DNA from 4 places in the Pseudoalteromonas sp. APAL1 genome. Region 3 is predicted to be linked to each of the others. Evidence: predicted binding sites of a transcription regulator. Region 3 holds the regulator's gene; each other region holds the start of a gene.
The links. The regulator LexA, encoded in region 3, represses DNA repair genes until DNA is damaged. The targets are predictions, from matches to a motif close to TACTGTATNNNNATACAGTA.

Region 1: the regulator LexA is predicted to act here: its motif matches at 2,687-2,706, upstream of L1264_RS08155 (SulA-like leucine-rich domain-containing protein).
Region 2: the regulator LexA is predicted to act here: its motif matches at 2,772-2,791, upstream of L1264_RS16710 (LexA family protein).
Region 4: the regulator LexA is predicted to act here: its motif matches at 2,134-2,153, upstream of uvrD (DNA helicase II).

Annotation. Positions count from the first base shown of each region.
Region 1 is NZ_JAKGAW010000012.1:51,711-56,442, forward strand. It holds gene L1264_RS08140 (AAA family ATPase) at 1-63, opposite strand, end outside; gene L1264_RS21495 (ATP-binding cassette domain-containing protein) at 1-350, opposite strand, end outside; gene L1264_RS08150 (S9 family peptidase) at 501-2,426, shown strand; gene L1264_RS08155 (SulA-like leucine-rich domain-containing protein) at 2,730-3,167, shown strand; gene L1264_RS08160 (YchJ family protein) at 3,208-3,687, shown strand; gene L1264_RS08165 (alpha/beta hydrolase) at 3,719-4,549, opposite strand; gene L1264_RS08170 (alpha/beta hydrolase) at 4,552-4,732, opposite strand, start outside.
Region 2 is NZ_JAKGAW010000040.1:22,135-26,866, reverse strand. It holds gene L1264_RS16725 (LysR substrate-binding domain-containing protein) at 55-936, opposite strand; gene L1264_RS16720 (YeiH family protein) at 1,043-2,107, shown strand; gene L1264_RS16715 (hypothetical protein) at 2,306-2,608, opposite strand; gene L1264_RS16710 (LexA family protein) at 2,801-3,223, shown strand; gene L1264_RS16705 (Y-family DNA polymerase) at 3,226-4,506, shown strand; gene L1264_RS16700 (hypothetical protein) at 4,722-4,732, shown strand, end outside.
Region 3 is NZ_JAKGAW010000009.1:31,674-36,405, forward strand. It holds gene L1264_RS06245 (VOC family protein) at 104-457, shown strand; gene L1264_RS06250 (hypothetical protein) at 374-1,156, opposite strand; gene L1264_RS06255 (hypothetical protein) at 1,315-1,695, shown strand; gene L1264_RS06260 (PaaI family thioesterase) at 1,703-2,140, opposite strand; gene lexA (transcriptional repressor LexA) at 2,301-2,918, shown strand; gene coxB (cytochrome c oxidase subunit II) at 3,356-4,501, shown strand; gene ctaD (cytochrome c oxidase subunit I) at 4,498-4,732, shown strand, end outside.
Region 4 is NZ_JAKGAW010000018.1:4,588-9,319, forward strand. It holds gene uvrD (DNA helicase II) at 1-2,069, opposite strand, end outside; gene L1264_RS10575 (hypothetical protein) at 2,492-2,716, shown strand; gene L1264_RS10580 (YacL family protein) at 2,840-3,208, shown strand; gene L1264_RS10585 (peroxiredoxin-like family protein) at 3,241-3,870, opposite strand; gene L1264_RS10590 (dUTP diphosphatase) at 4,004-4,624, shown strand; gene yrfG (GMP/IMP nucleotidase) at 4,625-4,732, opposite strand, start outside.

The DNA.
Region 1 (4,732 bases), on a different contig from region 3:
AGAACTGAAGCGAGTGTTGAGATGCTCTGTAAAGTTAAAACCTGTAATGAGCTGCTCTGGTATGCCTTGCAACTAAGCTCAATAATTTGCCTCGCAGTTAAAAAATCAGGCAGCACAATACGGTCGCTAGCAATTGAAACATCGTTTTGCGGTGATTTTAATGCCTCATTATTGTATAAAATCTGCCCTGACTGTGGCTCTTCTAGGCCAGCGAGCATCATCAGTAGCGTTGTTTTTCCTCTGCCATTGGCTGCCTGTAAACAAACTCTTTTACCTTGTAATTGCTTATTGTAGTTTTCAAAAACGTGGGCTGAGGCAAAACGCTTATTGAGGTTGTTTATTGCAATCATGTTTACTTCCTTTAATAGTGGAAAAATAATATCACACTCATGTCCCTATTTATTTACATGATTTGTAACAAATATCAAACGGGTAAAACTTGCGTTTAGATTATGAACAGGCAACACTTTATAACGAAAAATTAACAAGGAATAATTACAATGAAACCGAGTTTTCAACTAGCAGCCGTGGCATGTGCACTCAGCCTTGCACTTGCAGGATGTTCACAATCAACCCACTCAACAAGCAGCACCGAAAGCGTGCAACAAAGCCAAACTGTTAAACAGTATGATGCTGAAACCTTTTTTGATACAACCTCAATTATGGGCAGCAGCTTTTCACCAAAAGGCGACAAAATACTCGTTAGCAGTGATGAAAGCGGCATTTATAGCCTGTATGAAGTAGATATAAAAACCGCCAAAAAAACCCGCTTAACAGACTTTGAAGACAGTACTTATGCAGTGGCTTATTTCCCTAAAGATGAGCGCGTACTATTTACTAAAGACTCAGGTGGTAACGAGCGTTATCACATCTATGTTCGCGAAACAGACGGCACAGTTAAAGACCTCACCCCAGGTGAAGAAACCCGTGCAGGATTTGCAGGCTTCACAGAAGACGGTAAACACTTTTTTATAACCAGCAATCAGCGTGATGCTAAGTTTATGGACCTATATCGTGTTGATGCTAACAGCTATGAAGTAACGCCGGTTTATCAAAATACCATGGGGCTGGATGTCGGTGCTATAAGCCCTGACGGCCGCTTTATTGCTTTATCGAAAAACAATTCGAACAAAGACAGCGATGTGTTCATTCTCGATACGCGTAAAAAAACCCTTAAACCAGAGCTTATCACCCGTCATGACGACGACGCTAAGTATGGCCCAGAAACCTTCTCAAGAGACAGTAAATCATTGTATTACTCAACCGATGCTAAAGGTGAGTTTGCACAAGTGTGGCGTTATGACTTAACTACCGGCGAGCACAGCCCAGCCCTCAAAGATGAGTGGGATGTCAGCTTTATTTACTTCTCTAAATCTGGCCGTTATCAAGTAAGTGGTGTTAATGCCGACGCCAGCACTAAGGTGTCGATAATCGATACCACCACAGGTAAAGGTATTGCTATGCCATCGTTGCCTGCAGGTAACTTACGTGGTGTTAATTTTTCAGCTGATGAAAAAACTATGGCGTTTTATTTAAATTCAGACACCTCGCCAAGCAATTTATTTGTGTGGCAAGTCGGTGAGCCGAAAGCTAAACAATTAACTAACACATTAAGTGATGCAATTAATCAAAGTGACTTAGTTGAGAGCACAATTGTGCGCTTTAAGAGCTTCGATGGCTTAGAAATCCCGGGGGTTTTATATAAACCTAAGCAAGCCAACAGCAACAATAAAGTACCTGCTTTAGTTTGGGTGCATGGCGGCCCTGGTGGACAAAGCCGTACTGGATATAGTGCAATGCAGCAGCATCTAGTCAATCATGGTTATGCCATTTTTGCGGTTAATAACCGAGGCAGCTCAGGCTATGGTAAAACCTTCTTCCATTTAGATGATAAAAAACATGGCACTGATGATTTACAAGATATCGTATACGGCAAAAAGCATCTACAAAGCCTAGATTGGGTTGATGCTGATAAAATTGGCATCATGGGGGGCAGCTATGGTGGCTTTATGACCGCCGCAGCACTTGCCTTTGAACCTGAAGAATTCAAAGTAGGCATTAATATCTTTGGTGTAACAAACTGGGTTAGAACCTTAAACTCGATTCCACCATGGTGGGAAAGCTTTAAAAAGGCACTGTACGATGAAATGGGCGACCCCGCGACAGACGGTGAGCGTCACCGTGCAATTTCGCCACTATTTCATGCTAAAAACATCACTAAGCCATTAATGGTGATCCAAGGTGCTAATGACCCACGCGTTTTACAAGTTGAAAGCGATGAGCTCGTTGCCGCTGTAAAGGCAAATGGTGTGCCTGTCGAATATGTATTATTCGATGATGAAGGCCATGGTTTTACTAAAAAGGAAAACCGCATTAAAGCCTCAAACGCATATCTTGAGTTTTTAAATACCTATTTAGATAAATAGCAAAATTGCAAAGGTAAAGAGCCGGTTTTTAAACCGGCTTTTTTATGCAAAACACCTGTATAGAAGCAAAATATAGTAGCTCATACAGTACTGTATAGAATACTGTATAATTTTAATGATAAATTTTTCACCTTTTTGACCTTCCAAAACAAAAAATTAACCCATTGTTTAATAAGAACTAAATAAATTTAATTAACATAAAACTGAATAATTGGTTAAAAAATAGCAAAAAAGTACTTGCGCAAAAACACTGTATAAACTACTGTATACATATACTGTATAAACAACCAGTGAGTGAAAGTTATGTTACAGCCAATTACCTTAAGAACAGTTAAAAGCTACCAACAAGATAACGACAAAGCGTCTGTTAATTTAATTCAAATTGAAGACGAAATATCAGCAACCTTTGAGCTATTAAAAGTATTGCATCATTACAATAGCCAAAATGCATGGACACTATTAATTGCCCCTGATCATGTTCCTAGCAAAGCATTATTAGATTCGTGTTCGATTGATACCAGCAAACTACTTGTGATCAGACAAAAGCATTTAGTTAACCTTGAGTACGTACTTAGCTCTGCATTACATAATGGTAATTTTGCCGCAGTGATCACATGGACAGATATCGTAAACAATCATCAACTTGATTCGATGAATCTAAATCTTGAGCAAGCATCTGCTAAGTTTTATTGTTTTACAACAAGCGCTCAATTAAACAATTTAGTACCGCAGCCACAATAGGCTTGTTAAAATAACAATTTATAGTTTTAGGTAAGTTGTTATGACATCACTCACCCACCCCCTTTGTCCTTGTGGCAGCGAATCGACTTACGAGCTTTGCTGCCAACCTTTTCATACAGGTGCAAGCCAAGCTGATACGCCCGAGCAACTTATGCGTTCTCGTTTTAGTGCATACGCGCTGAAAGATGCAAAATATGTATTTAGCACCTATGCACAAAGCCAACAAGCCGCAAACCCGGTTAGCGAAATTAAAGATTTTGCTAATAGCTGCCGTTTTACCAAACTCAGTGTTTTAGATACAGAACATAATGATCAAGAAGGTTTTGTAGAATTTAAAGCAAATTACTTTTACCAAAACTTGTTTTGTGAGTTACACGAAAAGTCGCGTTTTATTAAAGAAGATGGCCTATGGCGTTACCTAGATGGTAATATAACGCCAGTTGCAGATATTAAAATTGGCCGTAATGATGAATGCCCTTGTGGTAGCGGTAAAAAATATAAAAAGTGTCACGCTCTTTAATTGCTCTTATACCAATCCGCTTAATTAAGTATTATTGCGGGTTGGTATTAGTCTGGTAAATCCAGTCTAGGGCTTGGGTAATCGTTGTTGGGAATGCGGTTGCATGGCGTGCCTGAGGAATAACAAATAAATTTGTTGTAACCAGCGCGCCACTTTGTTTATTAATTTTAGCTGCTAATTGCCTCGCACCCGACACCATTTTTTCACCTTCACTTTCTTCAAGTTCACCCACTGCGATGTAAACTTTTGTTGTGTTGGCAGCTGGTTTTACAGCCATAGCTAATATTGAGTTTTCTTTAAACCACACTGAAGGACTGCCGATAATGTAACTTGAAAAAAGCGAAGGCTCGGTAAATAAGGTAAAGGAAGCAAATAAACCACCCAGCGAGTTACCGACTAATGTACTTTTTTGGTTTGTTCTGTAGTGAGCCTTAATATATGGCAATACAGATTGTTTTAGAAAGTTTAGATACTGGCTTGCTCCGCCAGTTTTACGTTGCCAATTTTTATCTTCAAATGGCGTATAGTCATAAATACGGCTATTAAGCCCCGGCACACCTTTTTGATACCCTACTGCGACGATAATCACCTCTTCCATCGCCCCCGAATTCATCATAAAGCGACTGACGCCAGAGGCAATTGGCAAACTGTAGTTTGCATCTAACAGGTAAACAACGGGGTATCGCTTCTGGTTTTGTTTTTGGTAGCTGCGTGGCAGTTTAATTGTAATGGGGTATTCGTTTTCGATATGTTTATCTTTAACTAAAACAGTATTAGTGCGTGGCAAAGTAAATGGCTCAGCATGGCTTACTGAGCTCACGCCGAAAACACTGATCACAAAAACGAGCAATAAATAAGGCATAGTTAATCCTTTAGCCACTTTTTAATTGGTAACAGCCACTCATCTTTTGGCTTATAAAATGCACCATGGGAGAGCCCCGTATTGATGCTTAGTTCTTCGAACTTAGTTACTGCACTTCTATCAATTAAAAACTGGCAAGAGCCAACCTGATCTGAGCGTTCAAAGATAGAGTAAACCTTGCCG
Region 2 (4,732 bases), on a different contig from region 3:
GGTTTGAGTGAACTAAAAGTAGTGAAGAAACTAAACTTGCGGATGCACTTGAAGCTAAACTTCTGAAAATAAAATTCTTTTTAAAGCCTCGGCAGAATGTGAAGAAGATCTACCTCGGCATTGTAACTGATATAGAGGCCTAGATAGCATTCCACCTTTGACTTGACTCAAGCGCTTTAACTTTTTTAGTTGCACTAAATCTTCTGTGACCACATTTGGCAATATGGCTATTCCCATTCCTTGTGCGACTGAGCGAGCTATAGCTTCATTACTCCCTAGTTGCATACTATTACTAACTTTTATACCTTGTTTTTCTAACATTTTAACTGACATTTCACGTGTTCCAGAGCCTGGCTCACGGAGTAACCAAAACTGTTGGTTAAGCCATTCATTTAAATTAGGGCTAGGCTTAAAATGAGGTGGGGTAACGACACTCATCAAATCATCTTGCCAGTGTCTAGGTACTATCTTTTTTTCTGTTGGTGTCCCTTCAACTAGAGCCAAGTCAATAGAGCACTCAAGCAACGCATGTTCAATTTTTTCCGTATTTTCGACCTTCACTTCAACTTTTATATTTGGGTAAGCACTACAGAACCTGGCTAAGTAAGGTGGTAACCAATAACTTGCAATTGTAGTGCTAGTACCAATGACAATTGTGCCACGCTTTAGTCCGGTACGTGACTTTATATCGTCTATTGCCGTCTTTTCAATAGCAAAAATATTACGAGCATGTTCATATAAAGCAACTCCGCCCTCAGTTAATGCGAGTTTTCTCCCTTTGGTGGCACGTTCGATAAGTTTAAGACTTAATTGATGCTCTAGCTCTTTTAACGCTTTAGATACCGCTGGCTGACTAATGAAAAGAGTTTCTGCCGCACCCGAGAAACTTTGCAATTTCGCTACAGTATAAAAGACTCTCAATGCGTGCAAGTTCATAAGATAACCTAAAGTTATTAAATCATAAAATTAATGTATTGGAGTTATATTTTGGGTCTTTCTAAAATGCAGTCAAGTAAATATAGCAATTTATTGAAGGACGTTTATGTTGTTCTATACGCGATGTCTATTTAAACCCCAAACAAAAAAACTCACAGATAGTCGATGGTGGTTGGGCCTAATGTTGGTAATTACATTAGCAAGTATATCAATAGCCCTAAGTAAACTTTCCGTTTTGCAAAATGCACAAGTTAGTTCACTCACTATTGGAATTATCCTCGGCATCATAGTAGGAAACAGTTTGTTTTCCCGTATCGCAACTCATACTGATATTGGAGTAGACTACGCAAAAAGCTTCTTACTTAAAGCTGGCATCATTTTATTTGGCTTTAGAATTACATTCTCACAAATAACAGAAATTGGTTGGTTAGGGCTAGTTATTGATTTAGCCATATTACTAGGTACATTTATCCTAGCAATTCAGTTAGGTAAACGTTTATTTAAACTTGATGAGCAAACAACTATTCTTATTGGTGCAGGGAGCTCTATTTGTGGTGCTGCAGCAATAATGGCAACAGAACCAGTTATTAAAGCACAAGCACATAAAGTATCTATTGCGGTTGCAACAGTCGTTGTATTTGGAACCCTAAGTATGTTTACTTACCCCTTAATGTTTGAATATATAGGGTTGAGTGAATACGAGTACGGTATTTTTGTTGGTTCAACCATTCATGAAGTAGCTCAGGTAGTTGCTGCGGGTACCGCTATTAGTGCAAATGCAGCCGACACGGCAGTAATTGAAAAAATGTTAAGGGTAATGATGCTTGCCCCATTTTTGTTTGGTTTATCATATTGGCAAAAACGAAAGGATACAAAGAAAAACTATAACTTAGAAAAATCTTCAGGCCTATCAATTCCTTGGTTTGCGGTTTACTTCATTTTAGTAAGTGGATGTAATTCACTAATTAACCTATCTCAGAGTACAACAAACAATATTGTGTGGTTTGATAATATATTACTCACTATCGCCATGGTGGCATTGGGACTACGAACTCACATTGGGGCAATTCGTCAAGCTGGAATAAGACCCCTACTTTTGGGAAGTTGTTTGTTTATATTTTTAACGTTAGGCGGTTTCGGAATTAACACTGGAGTAAAAGCACTTTTATAGTTGGGTTCAACTACAGGCGAATCGTTAAAAGTGCAAAATATGATTAGTCTGATCTTGCTTCCTAATCGTTAGCGAGTAGACGTGAAATCTCTCTCAAATACAGTAATAAAAATTTACTACATGATTTTTTAAGAGGAGCGCTTGACCGCACCTGCGAAGGCAAAATTTAGCGGCCAAGCGATAAACTGTTATGAATGTTTATGGTTGAGAATTCAGCTCAATTGGAGAGAAAAAATCAGAAATAGGAGGTTTAGCTGTTTCATTGGGCCAAAGTATATTCTCTACTTGTTTGCTCTGCTCCCAATGAACAAAGTCAGGAGCTTTGTCTATTTTCGCCTTTTTAATATTGGCACCAGAAGCGCTACTCAAATTATCAGCAACACTTTCAACAAAAGATAACACGTTTGGCTCATCAGTTGCTGCATTATAGTATGCAATCAAAACCCCATTGAAGAAAACAGCTTTATCACCGTCTTCCGCAGAAATTGAACATAAATCCATAGTTACTCCAGCTCATATATTTTTGCCAAAGCTATCATATGCATTAAATCGCGCCTGATTCTGGGAAAAAGGTTTAAATTTAACTAATAATTGATGTAATCACATAGACCGCGAGCCTAAAAGAAACTTCTTGGTTGTAATGTGGAATATTCACATCTAAAATTACTGTTTATTTGTACAGTATTTGTGATTATGCTTAGCAAACTTACCCCTTCAACCACAGAATTACCTATTGCAGACTTTTCAGTTGCTGCAGGTTTCCCCAATCCATGCGAAGATCACCTATCCGACTCAATCAGTTTAGATGAGCTCCTAATTAAGCGCCCTAGTAGTACATTCCTATTCAGGGTGTCAGGCAACAGCATGTCCCCAGACATTACTGACGGCTCGATAATAGTTGTAGATAGGTCAGTAACAATTAAAACTGGACGAATCGTATTAGCTACATTAGACAACGAATTTGTTGTGAAAGAACTACAATTAAAAAACAACAAAGCCGTTTTTATTAGTAAAAACCCCGACTTCGAGCCAATTGAAATTGATATCGATGAAAACAATGACTGGGATACTCATGTAGTCTGGGGCGTTGTCACTGGTTTAATCAAGATATTCTAATTATGTGGGTTCTTTGCGACATCAATGCTGCTTACGTTTCGTTTTGCCAACTCTTTAACCCCCAATACGACTTTGATAAAACCCCTCTTGGCGTTCTTAGTTCTAACCAGGGCAATGTTGTAGCTCGAAATCAAGCTATCAAAGATTTAGGTATCAAAATGGGAGAGCCAGCATTTAAAGTTAAACAACTGGTGGCTGCGCATGGTGGTCACTTGTGGGGGAGTAATTTCACGCTGTTTGGTGATTTGAGTAACCGTTTTCATACCGAGTTAGAGTACTTCCTATTCGATACAATACGATACTCTGTTGATGAATGCTTTGGGCGCATCGATATAAACTTTACAAAAGATATAAAAGACTACGCACACACCATACAGAGGACACTTAAGAGGAACTTAGGTATTAGTTGTGGCTTGGGTATATCTCAGACAATGACACTAGCGAAACTTGGAAGTCACTGCGCCAAAAAGAAAGAGTGGAAAGAACACACCAATGGTGTGGTTGTATTAGATTCACAATACAAAATTGATTGGGCTCTCAAACATACTCCTGTAGAGGATATTTGGGGGGTTGGAAGTAGAACTACTAAAAAGCTAAATAAATTTGGAATCTATACGGGGTATGACCTTAAAAATGCCGACATTAGTTGGATCAAAAAGACGTTCACAGTTGTTCTTGCCCGTACTGTGGAAGAGTTACGAGGAAAATCTGCGGTTGAATTGAAAGATGTAAACGACTCTCGCGATAGAATTTGCGTATCTCAGAGTATGGGAAAACCGGTGATAGAGCTTACGGAGCTTTCTGAAGCTGTTACAGCACATGCAACAAAGGCTGCGTTTAAACTTCGTCGATTTAAATCTTACACATCGGCAATAACAATATTCATCCACACAGATTCATTTAGACAGGCAGAGCCGCAGTATCATAAGTCACAATCAATTAAACTACCCTACCCCACCGCGGATACATCAACACTGGTGTCTTATGCAAGCTTTGCATTAAAAGCTATTTATAAGAAGGGGTTTAAATACAAAAAAGCTGGCGTTATTTTTGAAGAACTTTCATTACACGATGATATGCAACAACTTGAACTGTTATCTGAGACTTTACCACTGAATATTAGCTCAAAAACGTTGGTCATTGATGAGATAAATAGAAAATTTGGACGTAGTGCAATAAAGCTCGCAAGTGAAGGGTTCTCTCAGTCTTGGCGGCCTAAAGATGATTTAGCACCTTTGAGTTATACAACAAAACTTTCAGATTTACCTATTGCGAAAGCATAAAGATTATTTAGAAGAACCCTACCAAGGTATAAACCCCAGAGTAAATAAAATAACCCAACCCAATTGAAAGAATGGTAATGTTAAAAGCCAACATGAATAGCTTAAAATTATGCGATAAATCGGGCATTTCCATGATGCACCTACAGTGTTTTTTAATGTTATTAAATCATGTATAGCAGACTATCTTAAATAATTCCTTAAATAAAGGTACAAATATGCACGAAAT
Region 3 (4,732 bases):
AGTGAACTACAGGAAAGCTCATTTTAGAGTGACTATTCTAAAAGGAAAAGTTTTTCAACTCAGCTATAGTTGTTAGGCCGTTTTCATTAAAGGAATTACTACTATGTTACTAGGTGCTTTTTCTGTGAGTTTAAATGTAAAAGATATCCATGCCTCTAAGCTGTTTTATGAAAAGCTGGGTTTTAAAGAGTTTGCCGGCGAAATAGAGCAGCATTGGCTAATTATGAAAAACGGTGAACATTTAATTGGTTTGTTTCAAGGAATGTTTGATAAAACCATGCTGACCTTTAACCCCGGTTGGGATCAAAATGCTAAAACGTTGGCTGAGTTTGCTACTTTTGAGCAATTAGCTCTGCATTTTCAGCAGCAAGGTTTAGCAATACAAAAGGCCGGTGAAGCGAGCTTTATTATCACCGACCCAGATGGCAATCCTATTTTGATAGACCAACACGTGTAGCTGGTTTTTACGCTTTATACGAACGTTTTGCAGTAACAAAACAATTCCGGTAATACAAAACAGCACGCTGGTGGCTGAGAAGCTGATAAGCAGTGGGTTATTAAAGTTTTCTCGCTCGTCGTAATCCATAATATGCAGCATCCAGAAAAAGTCGAAAATACGCCACAGGGTGCTGCGCACAGTGATGACTTTACCGTTTTGGCTGTCTAAATATATGGTTGTCGCAAGCCAATCATCGAAACGAACTTGCCATATGTTTTGTTTATGGGCAGCTTCGCGGGGTCCTTGTTTTAATTGCTGTACTTGCAAAACATTGGCATCAATCAGTAAGTGTGCTTTGGCGTTCGCGATAATTTCAGCCTCACTGGGTTTTGCCATGGGAGCTCCAGTATGACCATTAAAGCTGACAGTGCTTTGCTCAGTAGTAACTTCAATGATTGGTGCATTTAAAAAGTGACTATAGTTAATCGCTTTTATTTGTTGAAATTGGGCGGTTATCCGATCAACTGATGCTGTGTAATCAGCCATCATAAATGGATTATCTAAACTGCGTTTTGCTAAATGTTTACCATGGACTTTTTCGAGGGGGAGTGAACTCATTACTAAGCCTCCCGATAGCCATAGAAGTAGCTGAATGGCTAGCAGATAGCCAAGCCATTTATGCCCTTTGCGAGCATATTTGAACATGCGTTTATTCATCATTACTCCGTTATTATTGTTGTATGGGAGCTATTTTAGGTTGTTTAACTGTATTGCCAATGCGGCATAATGTCGCATTAACTGTATTCTAGATTTGGTATATATACAAAACTGAGTTAAAGTTTCAGTCGATATCAATAGAGGGTAAAAACGAGAGTATGTCGGAAATTCAATTTTTAAATGTGGATCTGGAGCTTGAATCAAAGCACGATATTAGTGCACTTGTTGCTGATTTAAAGAAAAATGCCATGGTTTTACATTACGACCAAGATGAATACCGTCAACTAGCGCGTATTGAGGCTGCTGCTGATATCAGTACACCAGACAAAGCGATTAATCAGTTGTGTGAATTAATTGAATCGTGTTCACGAAATGCTCTTAAGCAGTGGTTGTCGTGCTCTAAACGTACATTTGATATTGGCTTTGAATCAGGCGTTTCACCAAAATGTTTTAATCAAGCCCTGCATGCTGATACCTTGTTGCGTATTTCAGCGATTGGCGCAGGGGTTGAAATTACGATTTATCCAGTCGAAAAATAGCCTGAGCTTAGCGCTCTACAACAGCTGCGGTCATTCTTGATACGCAGCAAAGCTCTCCTGCGGCATTGGTAATTTTAATATCCCACACTGAAGTGCGCTTACCTAAATGAAGAGGCTTTGCTGTAGCCGTTAATACACCCTTACGAGATGCTTTCATATGGTTGGCATTAATTTCTTGGCCAACAGCATAAAATTTATTGAAATCAACCACAAAGTTAGCCGCATAGCTTGCCACTGTCTCGGCTAACACAACGTTCGCTCCGCCATGTACCATGCCCATAGGGTTATGATGCTCAGGAATGGCAGGCATAGTCGCCACTAAATAATCATCACCAATTTCAGTCACCTCAATGCCCATGGTTTTCATTAAAGTACCTTGCCCGGTGATCCCTTGCTCTAAACTTTTACAAAGCTCTAGTGTGATTGGTTGATGCCAAATACTCATTGTATTTCCTTGCCTGCAAATTAAAAATAATACCTTATGGCATCTTTATACCTGGTTCAATGTTAGTTTTGTAGCAATATGATGGCGTTAATTTAAATTTGCGATTTTCAGATAACTGTATATACTCACAGTTAAATGTACTGTATGGAAAACCAGTTGTATGCGCCCATTAACAAAACGCCAATCGCAAATTTTAGAACTAATTAAAGTCTTTATTAAAGATACAGGCATGCCACCTACGCGTGCTGAAATAGCTCAAACATTGGGTTTTAAAAGTGCCAATGCTGCCGAAGAGCATCTAAAAGCACTGGCAAAAAAAGGCATGATCAAAATGAAGCCTGGGGCGAGTCGTGGTATTCAATTAATTGAAGAAGACGAACCTGAGCAATTAGGTTTACCTTTAATTGGACGAGTTGCAGCGGGTGAGCCCATTTTGGCGCAAGAACATGTTGAAAGTCATTGTCAGGTTGATCCTTCACTATTTAAACCTGCGGCTGACTTTTTACTGCGTGTAAATGGTATGAGTATGAAAGACATTGGCATCATGGATGGTGATTTACTCGCAGTACATAGAACGCAAGTTGCTGAAAATGGTCAGGTTGTTGTTGCTCGTGTTGATGAAGATGTAACTGTTAAGCGTCTTGAAAAAGCTGGGCGTAAAGTATTTTTACATGCTGAAAACGAAGAATTTTCGCCAATTGAAGTTGATCTTGAGCATGAATCTTTCAATATTGAAGGGTTAGCGGTGGGTGTTATTCGTAATGCCGACTGGATGTAACTGTTTCTAGAATAGTGCACCAAATTGCTGTAATTTGGTGCGTTGCTTGTTTTTTATTATTTAGCATTGATTTGTAAACCCTTACTCTTTGTATAAAGCCTTATATGGCGCAGTTTTTCACTCTTTTTTTACTCTCACTCTGCCTCTCATTTTAAAATAACGCGCTGATTATAGTTGTTATTTTTGCACCAAAATAAACATTTATTACTACTAAAACTTGCTTATTGCTCATTTTTTAACTAATTGGTTAATACAGTGTATTAACACCTGATTAATAAAAATACACTCAAATGTGCTAGGTGTTAAACATAGGGTTGGTATCATCGCTGGGTCAAAATGATACGTAGTCGCTCTGAACAATAAAAAAAACGAATGGGCACCTTGTTGTATCGCCTTTTCGCTTTGCGTCTTGCAATAGCATTAAAAGGAGCCGTCACATGGGTAAACTGCGTTATGCCTTGTGGCTTATATTACTCTCACCTGTGCAGTTAGCATTGGCAAATAGCCAATTTAATATGCGTAAAGGGGTGACTGATATAAGTAATAGTGTTTATGAATTACACATGACGATATTTATTATCTGTTGTGTGATAGGCATCATCGTTTTTGCGGTGATGTTTTGGGCTTTGATCCATCATCGAAAGTCGAAAGGAGCCAAGCCTGCGCAATTCCACGAAAGTACCAAGGTTGAAATTCTTTGGACTGCCATACCATTTGTGATCTTAATCGCCATGGCAATTCCAGCTACAAAAACACTGATAGCGATGGAAGATGCTTCTAAAGCCGATATTACAATTAAAGTAACGGGCTCACAGTGGAAATGGCATTACGAGTACATGGGCGAGGAAATTGCTTATTACTCAATTCTATCTACTCCAAAAGACCAAATAGATAACCAAGCTGACAAAACAGAACATTACTTACTTGAGGTTGATAAGCCTTTAGTACTTCCTATCAATAAAAAAGTTCGTTTTCTAATGACCTCAGATGATGTTATTCACTCATGGTGGGTGCCTGACTTTGCGGTTAAAAAAGATGCAAACCCGGGTTTTATCAATGAGGCATGGACACGCATAAATGAGCCAGGCATCTACCGGGGTCAGTGTGCTGAGTTGTGTGGTAAAGATCATGGTTTCATGCCTGTTGTTGTGCAAGCGTTGCCTGAAGACGAATTTGCTAACTGGCTAGCAGAGGCTAAGCAAGAAAAGGCCAATGCTGCAGCAGCTGATGCGGCTTTATTAGATCAAACATTACCGAAAGAAGAATTAATGGTTCTTGGGGAGCAAGTTTATATGGCAAGTTGTGCGGCTTGTCATCAGCCTACAGGAATGGGCTTGCCGGGAGTGTTTCCTGCTCTTAAGGGGAGTCCAATTGTGCTTGGAGATGTAAAAGACCACATCGACATCGTATTACATGGTAAGCCGGGTACAGCGATGCAAGCATTTGATAAACAGCTTTCAATTAAGCAACTTGCTGCGGTTATCACATATAAGCGAAATGCATGGGGTAACGACACAGGCGATGTGATTCAACCAAGTCAAATTCAAGCAGCTATCGATGCAGCAACGGAGGCGAAAGAATGAGCAACGTTATTAATGAACAAGCCACTGAGCATGCGCATCATGACCATCATCCTGCAAAAGGTTTCAAACGTTGGCTTTACACCACCAATCATAAAGATATTGGCAGTTTATACCTGATATTTTCGCTCACTATGTTTTTAATTGGTGGCGCGATGGCAATGGTGATCCGCGCTGAATTGTTTCAACCTGGTTTACAACTAGTCGATCCACACTTTTTTAACCAAATGACCA
Region 4 (4,732 bases), on a different contig from region 3:
TAATTGAGTACAGTACCTGCACCAAACTTGGCATGCAAGACGCGTTGCCCCAAGTTAAAGCCGCTATCTTCAAATGCGGCATGTGTCACTGATGGACTAAAACGACCTGCTGCAGGAGGTCTTGAAACCTGTGTTTTAATACGAATTTCTTCGATACAGTCTTCAGGCATTTCACGTAAAAAGCGTGATGGGCTGTGGTATTTTTCTTGGCCGTATAAACGGCGACTTTCTGCATGACTAATATACAGTTTTTCCATCGCGCGAGTCATACCGACATAACATAAACGGCGCTCTTCTTCTAAACGGCCAGACTCTTCATTACTTTGTTGAGATGGGAACATGCCCTCTTCAACACCAACCATAAATACCAGAGGGAATTCTAGGCCTTTTGCTGAGTGCAGGGTCATCATTTGCACGGCGTCTTCGTGCTCGTCAGCTTGACCTTCGCCAGATTCTAGAGAGGTATATGCCAAAAAGCCCTGTAGTGGCGAGCTGAACTCTTCATCTTCAGGGAGTTCATATTGACCACAAGCACTAATAAGCTCTTCTAAGTTTTCTACCCGGGCACGGCCTTTTTCACCTTTTTCAGCTTGATACATTGCCATTAACCCAGAGGTTTGAATGGCGTATTTCGCTTGTTCTTCTAAAGTGAGATCGCTGATCTTATCTTCGATATGCTCAACAAGCTCTAAGAATTTAGTGACGGCACTTGCAGCTCGGCCAGATAAGTGCTGCTGCTCGATAATAGCTTTTGCGGCATACCAAAGTGGCAATGATTCATTGCGCGCGCAATCACGAATATGGCTTAGTGTTTTATCACCTATGCCACGGGCTGGGGTGTTAATAACGCGCTCGAAAGCTGCATCATCTTGACGGTTACCCACTAAACGTAGATACGAAAGTGCATCTTTGATCTCTTGACGTTCGAAGAAGCGCATACCGCCGTAAATACGGTATTTTAAACCTTCTTGTAGCATTGCTTCCTCGAGTACACGAGATTGTGCATTGTTACGGTATAAAATCGCGGCATCTTGTAATGCATTACCTGCATTTAGCCAGCTACGCAGTTTGCTGCTGACAAAGCGCGCTTCGTCTAATTCATTAAACGCAGCGTAAACAGAAATAGGCTCACCATCATTGCCGTCTGTCCAAAGGCTTTTGCCCATGCGTTCAGCATTGTTTTTGATCAGCGCATTTGAGGCTTTCAAGATGGTTGCCGTTGAGCGGTAATTTTGTTCAAGGCGAATGGTTTCGGCTTCGAAGTCAGTTAAAAAGCGTTTGATATTTTCAATTTTTGCGCCACGCCAGCCATAGATACTTTGGTCATCATCACCCACAATCATAATACTGTTCGTATTACCCGCGAGTAGTTTTAACCAAGCGTATTGGATTGTATTAGTATCTTGGAACTCGTCTACTAGCATGTGAGCAAAACGCTGTTGATAGTGACGTAAAAGTGTTGGGTGGTTTTTAAGTACTTCGTAGCAGCGTAGCAGAATTTCGGCAAAGTCGACCAAACCTGCGCGATCACAAGCCTCTTGATATGCAGCGTAGACTTTCAGCATCATCTGCTCATTAATATCGTAGGCTTGAATGTCTTTAGGACGTAGACCTTCATCTTTTTTCGCGCTGATATACCAACCAAATTGTTTTGCTGGCCACTTTTTATCATCGATGTTCATCGCTTTAAGCAAGCGTTTGATCATACGTTGTTGATCGTCAGAATCTAAGATTTGAAAGCTTTCAGGCAAGTTCGCTTCACGGTGATGGGCGCGTAAAATGCGGTGAGATAAGCCATGGAAAGTGCCAATCCACATACCGCCAACCGGTGCTTTTAAGGTTTCTTCTACACGGGTGCGCATTTCTTTCGCGGCTTTGTTAGTGAAGGTTACCGCAAAGATGCTGTATGCAGAAGCTTGCTCAACTTGCATGAGCCATGCGATGCGATGAACAAGTACTCGAGTTTTACCAGAACCTGCACCTGCAAGTACTAGCATGTTTTGCAATGGGGCTGCGACTGCATCCCGTTGTTTATCATTTAAGCCATCGAGTAATTCAGAAACGTCCATCGTTACGCCTTTTCAATCTATAATGGGTGGAGTATAACAGGTGTTTATGCAAGGCTAAATAAAATACTGTTTTTATAAACAGCTATTTTGGCAAGTCATTAAAATTACGAAAGGATACCTATCCGCAATAATACTTAATCATTTTGAGGGATTAAACCTGTCGCTACCTGCGTTAAAAATTTCTCATTTAGAACAACTAAATAACGAAATTTTTGCCTTGTTATCAACGAGGTTTTATTGCCTCAAAATAGATCACTTAATTAAGCGAATAGGTATGAAAGTTGTGAATTTGACCGATTTTTAGCAAAAAGAACTAAAATCAAAATAACGCTACTTTTTAACACTTTGATTTGTAAGTCATAATAAGTTGGCATAAAGTGTGTTTATAAAAAGTATAATCATTAAAAACTACAGAGGTTAGTATGGCAGAGCAAGGTTCTGGCGGTAATGTAATCGCAGCAATATGTAATATCTTTTTTCCTGGTTTAGGACAATTGGTACAAGGTCGTTTAATGGCGGCTATTGCATTCTTTTTAGCATGGGTGATTAGTGGTGCACTAATATATGTTGCAGTAGGTTTTATTTTACTGCCTATCGTATACCTATGGGCGATTATTGATGCTGCACGCTTCAAATCGCGACTCTAGCTATTTTAAATAGCATAAATACGAGCGCCCGCATGGGCGCTCGTGTTGTTTTAACCTTGCAAAACTCGCCACGTCTAGCTGCAAACGGTATAATTAGCACATAACGTATTACGAGTACCCTTCATGGAATATCAATTTATCCGCGACCCAATTAGCGGTTTACGCATTAAAATTTCCTCTGAACATGCCGTCATAGGCCGTTGGCTAAACGAAGAAGTCGGTAAAGAAAAAATCGCGATGGTGCAAGCGTTGATCTCTGCGGTTAAGAGCAGCAATGAGCCATTAACTTTACAAGGTCAAGAAATTGATTTGATCTTAAGTAAAGATGAAGCGTTATTCGAAGCACATGCATTACATCAAGACAACGAAGACCTAGTTGCCTATCAAGATGATGATTTAATGCTTGAAGAAGAAGGCCTCTGCAGTGGCTGCGGCTTTGAAGACTTTGTTGATTTAATTGAATCTTGGCAAGAGTTTACACAAGGCCGATAAGCAGAAACATGTTCTGCTTATCGGTTGCCAATTTATTGCTCGCTCACTGATTTAACAGCGGCTAGTAATAAATCTTCTGTTAAGCGTACTTTGTAATTTGGGTTAGCGTATTGAAAATGAACTAACCCATTTGTGTCTATCACGAATACAGCGGGTACTGGTAGCGCGACTTTCGCCTCACCTTCTAACGAGACAAAGTTAACCCCAAGCTTATTACGGTAAATCTTTGCTGTTTTGTCATCTAAATAAAACGCTAGACCTAACGTTTGCGCCAAAGTGAGGCTGTCGTCAGAAAGCAATTGATAGCTAGGAGCTGTAATTTTTGTTTCAGCGAGTTTTTCAGGGCTGTCTGGCGAAACGGCAATTAATTGCGCGTTTAAATTTGCTAATTTTTTCTCAATTTTTTGTACGCTGGCCAATTGCTTTGAACAATATGGGCACCAACCGCCACGATAAACAATCAGCACCGTGGTTTTTTCTTTAAAGCGTTCAGTTAAAGACACTGTTTTGCCGTATTGGTCTTTTAATTCAATATTTGGCACCGTTAATCCTGGTAATAATGGACTGACTCGCTCTGCAGATTCGGCAATATTGGTCGCAGTTGCAGCGATAACTTGACTTGATAGTACAAACAGCACGCTAATGAGTAGAGATTTAAACATGGGCTTCCTCGGTTATTTTTTTCAACTGCAAAGATGACCTGATTGTTGCGGGATTAATTTCATCTTTACCTACATCAAACTCAAATTTAACTGTAGTATATAGGCAAATAAAAAATGCAAGTTGGGATAAAGAATGTCTGCTAATTTACAAAAACTCGTTGTTATGCTCGAGATGCAAAATGCGATGAATACCAAAGTTCATGAGCAATGGTTTAGCCAAGGTTTTGAATGGTATCGTGCAATTTGGGTTGAGTGTGCTGAAATGCTTGACCACTACGGTTGGAAGTGGTGGAAAAAACAAACCCCAGATACTGAACAAGTTATTTTAGAGTTAGTTGATATTTTCCATTTTGGTTTATCTTTACGTATTGATGGTGAAACCAGCTATGAGCAGTTAGCTGCGCAACTTGAAGCTGAGTTAAGTGCGCCAGTTCAAGCTGATGACTTTAAACAAACACTCGAATTATTAGCCGCGTCAGCAGTCGCTGAAAAGAGTTTTAATGCAGCTGCATTTGCAGGTTGTATGGCGCAAATCGGTATGGATATTGATGATTTATACCGTGGTTATGTTGGTAAAAATACCTTGAACTTCTTCCGTCAAGATCATGGTTACAAAGACGGTAGTTATATCAAAGTCTGGAATGGCCAAGAAGATAACGAGCACTTAGTAGAAGTGGTAAAAAGCCTAGATACAGAGCATGCTGATTTTGCAAAACTTGTATACCAAGGCCTAGAACAGCGTTACCCGAAGTAATTATTTAACGGGGATAAACTCGCGAAAATCGATGGTCGATAAAAAGCCATCGAACTGCTTATGCGGTTGCTGACTATCAGGGTTGGCAACCGCAAGTATATGGCCAAT